One region of the Streptococcus sp. HMSC073D05 genome, then DNA from elsewhere that is predicted to be linked to it. Evidence: predicted binding sites of a transcription regulator. Region 1 holds the regulator's gene; the other holds the start of a gene.

What was found. The regulator CtsR, encoded in region 1, represses protease genes until heat stress. The targets are predictions, from matches to a motif close to TTGGTCAAAAAAGGTCAAANA.
Region 2: a site for CtsR is predicted at 1,621-1,641, ahead of clpP (ATP-dependent Clp protease proteolytic subunit ClpP). Genes of this name have one in related genera too.

Annotation. Positions count from the first base shown of each region.
Region 1 covers NZ_KV807490.1:151,085-154,509, reverse strand. The annotation lists gene HMPREF2832_RS06335 (ATP-dependent Clp protease ATP-binding subunit) at 1-1,907, opposite strand, end outside; gene HMPREF2832_RS06330 (CtsR family transcriptional regulator) at 1,908-2,372, opposite strand; gene HMPREF2832_RS06325 (alpha-L-fucosidase) at 2,589-3,425, opposite strand, start outside.
Region 2 covers NZ_KV807499.1:317,164-320,588, forward strand. The annotation lists gene HMPREF2832_RS09005 (ABC transporter substrate-binding protein) at 1-293, opposite strand, end outside; gene HMPREF2832_RS09010 (DUF2129 domain-containing protein) at 402-680, opposite strand; gene clpP (ATP-dependent Clp protease proteolytic subunit ClpP) at 957-1,547, opposite strand; gene upp (uracil phosphoribosyltransferase) at 1,676-2,305, opposite strand; gene mgtA (magnesium-translocating P-type ATPase) at 2,525-3,425, opposite strand, start outside.

The sequences.
Region 1 (3,425 bases):
ACTTGCAAAAGGACATTGAAAATATCTGGATGGGCTTTTTCCACCTCATCAAATAAGAGAACTGAATATGGTTTGTTGCGGACTTTCTCTGTCAACTCGCCTCCTTCTTCGTAGCCCACATAGCCTGGAGGAGCTCCGTTGAGGCGACTGGCCGCGAATTTTTCCATGTACTCACTCATATCAAAACGGATGAGGGCCGATTCATCATCAAACAGAACTTCTGCCAAAGCTTTGGCTAGCTCTGTTTTTCCGACACCGGTAGGTCCTAGGAACATGAAAGAACCGATCGGACGTTTATTGCTACGGATACCTGATTGATTGCGTCGAATAGCCCGACTGATACTCGAAACGGCTTGGTCTTGACCAATCACGCGCTTGTGCAATTCTGCTTCTAAGTTTAGGTACTTCTTGGCATCGGTTTGGGTCAGTTTTTGAGTTGGAATACCAGATAATTGGCTCAAAGTCACCAAGACATCTTGGTCAGTGACTTCTTTTTTGTAGACAACGGGAGCGGACTCTACTTCTAAGAGTTGGGCTGCTTTCTTCCACTTGCCATCCATCAAGGCCCGATCCAAGGCGGTCAACTCTTCTTTTACGTGACCGTTGGAATCGCGGTTTTGTACGGTAGCTGCCGCTTCATCTAAGAGATCAATGGCTGAATCTGGCAATTGACGGCTGGTCAAATAGCGGTGGGCATATTTGACAGCTGTTTCGATCGCTTCATCGGTAATGGTCACATGATGGTGGTCCTGATAGGTCTCTTTCAAGCCTTGGAGAATTTGGATGCTATCTGCAACACTTGGCTCTTCAATGGTGACTTTCGCAAAACGTCGAGAGAGGGCTGCGTCTTTTTCGATATGCTTTTGGTACTCATCTTGAGTCGTTGCCCCAACTGTACGCAAGGTTCCCCGTGCCAGGGCTGGTTTTAGAATATTGGCTGCGTCTAAGGTCGAATCAATACCGGATCCTGACCCCATAATGGTATGCAGTTCATCGATAAAGAGAATCACGTGACCGTCTTCTTCGATGTCCTGGATGATATTGTTCATCCGTTCTTCAAAGTCCCCACGGAAGCGCGTCCCTGCAACGACATTCATGAGATCCAATTCTAAGACACGCATCTGTGCGATTTCAGCTGGAACATTGCCACTAGCGACACGCTGAGCCAGACCTAAGGCAAGGGCGGTTTTTCCGACCCCTGCTTCTCCCACTAATACAGGATTGTTCTTCGTCTTGCGGCTGAGGATTTGGATCATGCGTGAAATCTCTGCATCCCGGCCGATCACAGGCTCAAGCTGGCCTGCACGCGCCATTTCTGTCAAATCACGGGTATAATCTTCAAGACCTCCACTGGTGCTTGGGGGCATGCCCATCATATTTCCCATGGTTTGGCGGTTGGGGTTTTGGGCCCGATAGAGACTCCGAATGGCTTTGATATCATTCTTGTCCCAGCCTGCCTTGTCTTCTAAATTCTTGCGAAGGGAGGCAATAGGAACTCCCTTGTCTTGCTCTGTAAAGGCAAAGCCGGCAAACTCCATAACTTGGCTCGCCAAGGTCCCACGGTCTGCTAGAAGAGAGAGGAGCACATGCTCTGTTCCCAAGGTCTTGGCATGAAGGACCTGGGCAATCTCTCTTGCGTGTTTCATAATCGCTTCCATCCGATAAGAAAATGGGAAGATTTCATACCGATTGTCGCTTTGAAAAGCTTGGCCTGTAATATGCTCCGCTGCATCCTGAAACTCATCGATCTGCATAGGATAATCGTTAAGTACAGAACCTGCTACGCTATAGGGATTATTGGCCATAGCCGTCAGGAGATGCCAAGTATCTAAGGTATGCCCCTGATAGTGGCCTGCTAGTATTTGGGCCGCTTCTATACTTTCTAACAGTGCTGTTGAATAGTTCATCTAGTCGGTATTTCCTTTTCTATCTACTTGTTGAATAATTTTTTTCAGCATACTTGCTCGTAGGATGAGAGCATCTCGACCTAGGACCTCATCGGAGGTCGTCGCAAGCAAGAGCTGAGTCTCACGTTGTGTCAATAATTTTTCTTCATAGAGCATCTGGAGGATATCATTGAAGACCTGCTGGCTGATGGTCTCTCCAATATTGGCTGCCAAGTCTTGGAGCATCTGATGGTGATCTGAAAACTGGACCTTGCCAATGCGGATATAGCCCCCACCACCGCGCTTGCTCTCTACAATATAGCCTCGGCTCTCGGTAAAGCGAGTCTTGATAACATAGTTAATCTGACTGGGTACGACCTGAAAGACATCGGCTAACTCACTTCTTTTGAGCTCTGCCATGCCAGCTTGAGCCAGCAAGGCCTTGATATAAGCTTCAATGCTATCAGATGTGTTCTTATTTGCCATGATGCTCCTTTCTGGCTTGTTTTTTTCTAGATGGATGCTCTGTTCTTGGCCCATAAAAAATGGCCTTGGAGTGTTCCTTCTCATCATTGACCTTATTTGACTATTATACAATTTTTACGGCTGTAAATAAAGCAAAGACTCCATGGAAATAGGAATCTCTTAAGAAAACAAAACAAAAGAGGCTAGTAAGAACTAACCTCTTATGCGAAGAAGGAACTACTCTTTGCGACGAACGAATTTGGCGCCTCCGCCCAAGAAACCTAGGCCAAGAAGGCCTAACCAAGCAAACAGTCCACTTTCTTTTGTACCGGTTTGAGGAAGTTTTCCTTCCGATTGTAGAGAAGGACTTTCAACACCTTCTTTTTCTGGATGGTCTGAAGTCAAAACAGAAACTGCTTCTGAGGTTTTCGGTTGCAAGAGAACTGGTCTTTCTTTTTCTTTTTTGTCTTCAGCTTGAGAAAGAGTCGCAACTTCTGGTTGCACCTTACTTGGAGTTACAAGAGTGGTTGGAGTCGGCATATCAGCTATCAACGGACTTTCTTCCGCTTCCTTCGTTCCAACTTCTGTGATCTGGTCCTGAGCCTCCACTTCGACAAAGGCATCGACTTCTGTCCGAATTTCTTTGCCTTCTTCTTGTCGAACCTCGATCAATTTCAGCCGGCGTCCGACCTTCCCTGCTTGAAGGATCCGGCTCTCGCCCTTGGCCAAGTCCTTGTTCTCACGTGTTTGACTCTCAAATGGAATCTCCTCCGCTTCGATGAGAAGTTCTGGTTTTTCAAGAATCAAATCCCGAACACCTTCTTCTGGTCGTGTCTGCGTCAGCGGTTCATAATTGTGAGTATCTTCTAAGATGGTTTCAAGTGCCTCCACTTGATTAGCTGCAGCAACCAAATCTGGTCGCTCTTGATCCAACAACTGAGTCAAGTCCGTCAATTGTTCTTGAACCATCGGTTTGAGATCTGCTTTCAAGCGATCGAGAGAAGTAGCCTTGATCTTTTCTACTCCTTCTCTGATGATCTGTTGCAACTCTTCTTGACTGAGCAACTGACTATC
Region 2 (3,425 bases), on a different contig from region 1:
ACTGTAGCTGCTTCAGCTGTTTCAGATTTGTTATCTTTATCTGTGACAACAATCTTCTTACCGTCAGCTCCACCCTTAGCGTTGATTTCATCAACGGCCAATTGAGCACCTTTTTGTTCAGCGCTACCGTAGGCTGCTACTTCACCAGTTTTTTCAAAGTTAAAACCGACTTTTAGTTCTTTGCCGATTTCGTTACCAGTTGTGTTTGAACCTGAAGTAGAAACTTCACCACAAGCAGCAAGAAGAGCGACACTTGCAATGGTTAAAAATGAAAGAGCAAATTTTTTCTTCATTTGTAATGATCTCCTTAAATGAATCTTAAAATAAATACATTAAGAATATACCGAATTATCTGACAATTGTCAATAAAAAAAACGCAATCCATCAAATGATTGCGTTTTCTAACCTTCTGTGACCACAGATGGGGTCTCCAATCGTTGCAAACTCCCCACAAAATCTGTATCTAAATCTTTGAGATGGCAAGGCAAGACTTTTTTGACATAACGTTCTTTCTTTAAGTCTTCCATGACTTGATCGGCCTTGTCGCTGTCCACATACAATTGGACATAACGGCATTTCTTAGAATGGTACAAGACATCTCCGACAGATTGTAATTTTTTCCCGTCTCGATTGTAATACAATTTAACAATTAAGCCTGTTCTTTCTTGTTTCTCAAACATGGTCAATCCCTTTCTCGTTCTGTTACTAGTATATCAAATTTCAAGAAAAAGAACTACTCTTTTATGAGAGCAAAAAAGAGAGTGGGACAGAAATCGGTAATTCGTTAGTATTCGATTTCGTTGTCCCACCTCCGCACAGTTGAGTAAGGCTGTAAAAGCTGATGAAATCAGCGTAGTATATCCCACTCAACCACTGCGTTTTGCTCGACAATCCAAAAATAATTGAGAGGCTAGGACTTTTGTCCAGCCTCTTGACGGGCCTTCCCACAGGATGGTTTAACCCAATTTATTATTGGCCATGATTTCATCAATAAAGCCATATTCAAGTGTTTCTTGTGCGCTCATCCAATTGTCACGCTCCGCATCAGCATGCACTTTTTCAATGGATTGACCTGAATTTTCCGCAAGGATTTTTTCCAAGTTGTTCCGTGTTTTGAGTAAGTGTTCTGCTGCAATCGCCATATCGGTTTGTTGGGTACCACCACCAGTACCACCCATTGGTTGGTGAATCATGTACTCGGCGTTTGGCAACATGAAGCGTTTGCCCTTCGCACCGCTTGAAGCGATAATAGTTCCCATAGAAGCTGCCATCCCCATAACAATGGTTTGGACATCTGACTTGATAAAGTTCATAGTATCTACAATGGCAAGACCTGCTGAGACAGAGCCACCTGGGGTATTGATATACATATAGATATCTTTTGTATTATCTTGGGCATCCAAGAAGAGCAATTGAGCGATAATGGAGTTAGCCATTTGGTCCTCAACTGGTCCTGTTACCATGATAATTCGATCTTTTAACAGACGGGAATAAATATCGTAAGAACGTTCTCCTCGACTGGTTTGTTCAATAACTACTGGAATCATCTATTCTTCTCCTTTAGTATCCATTCATTCTCACGATTCGTGAGGTTCAAAGTATATGTGCTATTATAAACCAATGGTCAAAAAAGGTCAAATCTTAAGCACCTTTCGGACGAATCATGAATGGTTTCTTATTTGGTACCGAATAAACGGTCACCTGCATCTCCAAGACCAGGAACAATGTAGCCATGTTCATTCAAATGATCATCGAGGGCTGCTGTAAAGATATCAACATCTGGGTGAGCTTCTTGAAGAGCTTTCACCCCTTCTGGCGCTGATACTAGACAGACAAATTTGATATGGCTAGCGCCACGTTTTTTCAAGGAATCAATAGCTAGAATAGCGGATCCACCCGTAGCAAGCATTGGGTCTACTACAAAGATACGACGTTGATCAATATCTTCTGGCAATTTCACCAAGTATTCAACTGGTTTCAAGGTTTCTTCATCACGGTACATCCCGATATGGCCAACCTTAGCAGCTGGTACCAAACTCAAGAGACCATCAACCATCCCAATCCCTGCACGAAGAATTGGGACAATAGCCAACTTCTTCCCTGCGATTTGTTTTTGAACGGTTTTGGTAATAGGAGTTTCAATTTCAACATCCTCAAGAGGCAATTCACGCAATACTTCGTAGCCCATCAACATAGCAATCTCATCTACCAATTCACGAAAGGCCTTCGTAGAGGTATCTGTACGACGAAGAATAGACAATTTGTGTTGAATCAGTGGATGTGTAATAACTTCTAATTTTCCCATTTTGAGATCCTTCTTTCTAAGCTGTTATTATTCAAAAAAGAGCTATGATAAAAGTGGAGTCAAGCTCTACTCTTTCTTTCAGTCCCTCTTTGATACTCACAGCACATGGAAATCTTCATTTCCAACTTTACATTCTTCTTATTATACCAAATTTTACAAAAAAAAGAGAGCCCTTACACTTAATTTTTTAAGTTCGGACTCACTCTTTCTATCAATCAATTACAACCATTCTTTGTATTTCTTAATATAGATACGTTTGACAACCGTCACACTCAGCATATAGAGGACGATAATCGCAAACAATAGAACAAAGTACAATCCATTTAGTTGGCTCAACTTCAAGATAGAAGCCAAAGGACTATATGGAAGGGAGGTTACAAAGAAGGCTGCTGCTAAGGTCGTCACCACGACTGAGAAGGCTGGACGACTTTGGATAAATGGCAGTTTTGGTGAACGCAACATATGAATAACCATGGTTTGAGACCACATAGATTCGATAAACCATCCGGTTTGAAACACCATGATAAAGGCTGCTGCATCTGTTGCTCCATGGTTGTAGCCATGACCTAAAATCATAGGAACAACAAGGAAGTAAAGAAGCATGTAGGTAATAATATCAAATACAGATGAAATTGGACCAATCCAGGCCATAAAGCGCATGATAGAGTTTGCTTCCCAGATACGAGGTTTCTTGAGGAATTCCTTGTCGACATTGTCAAAAGGAAGGGCGATACAGGAAAGATCATAGATAAGATTGAGCACAATCAAATGAACGGGGGCCATAGGAAGGAAGGGCAAAAAGATGCTGGCAAAGAGAAGAGAGAAGATGTTCCCGAAGTTAGAAGAGACCGTCATCTTGATGTACTTGGTCATATTGGCATAGACCTTGCGGCCTTCAACCAAACCTTTTTCAAGGACCATCAAGTCCTTATCCAGAAGGATGACATCTGCCGTTTCTTTGGCAATATCAACAGCGGTATCCACGGAGATCCCAACGTCTGAGACCTTCATAGATGGAGCATCGTTAATACCATCTCCCATGTAACCAACCTTGTGGCCATTGTTCTTGAGACTGAGGATGATCCGCGCTTTTTGATCGGGTGATAGTTTGGCAAAGACC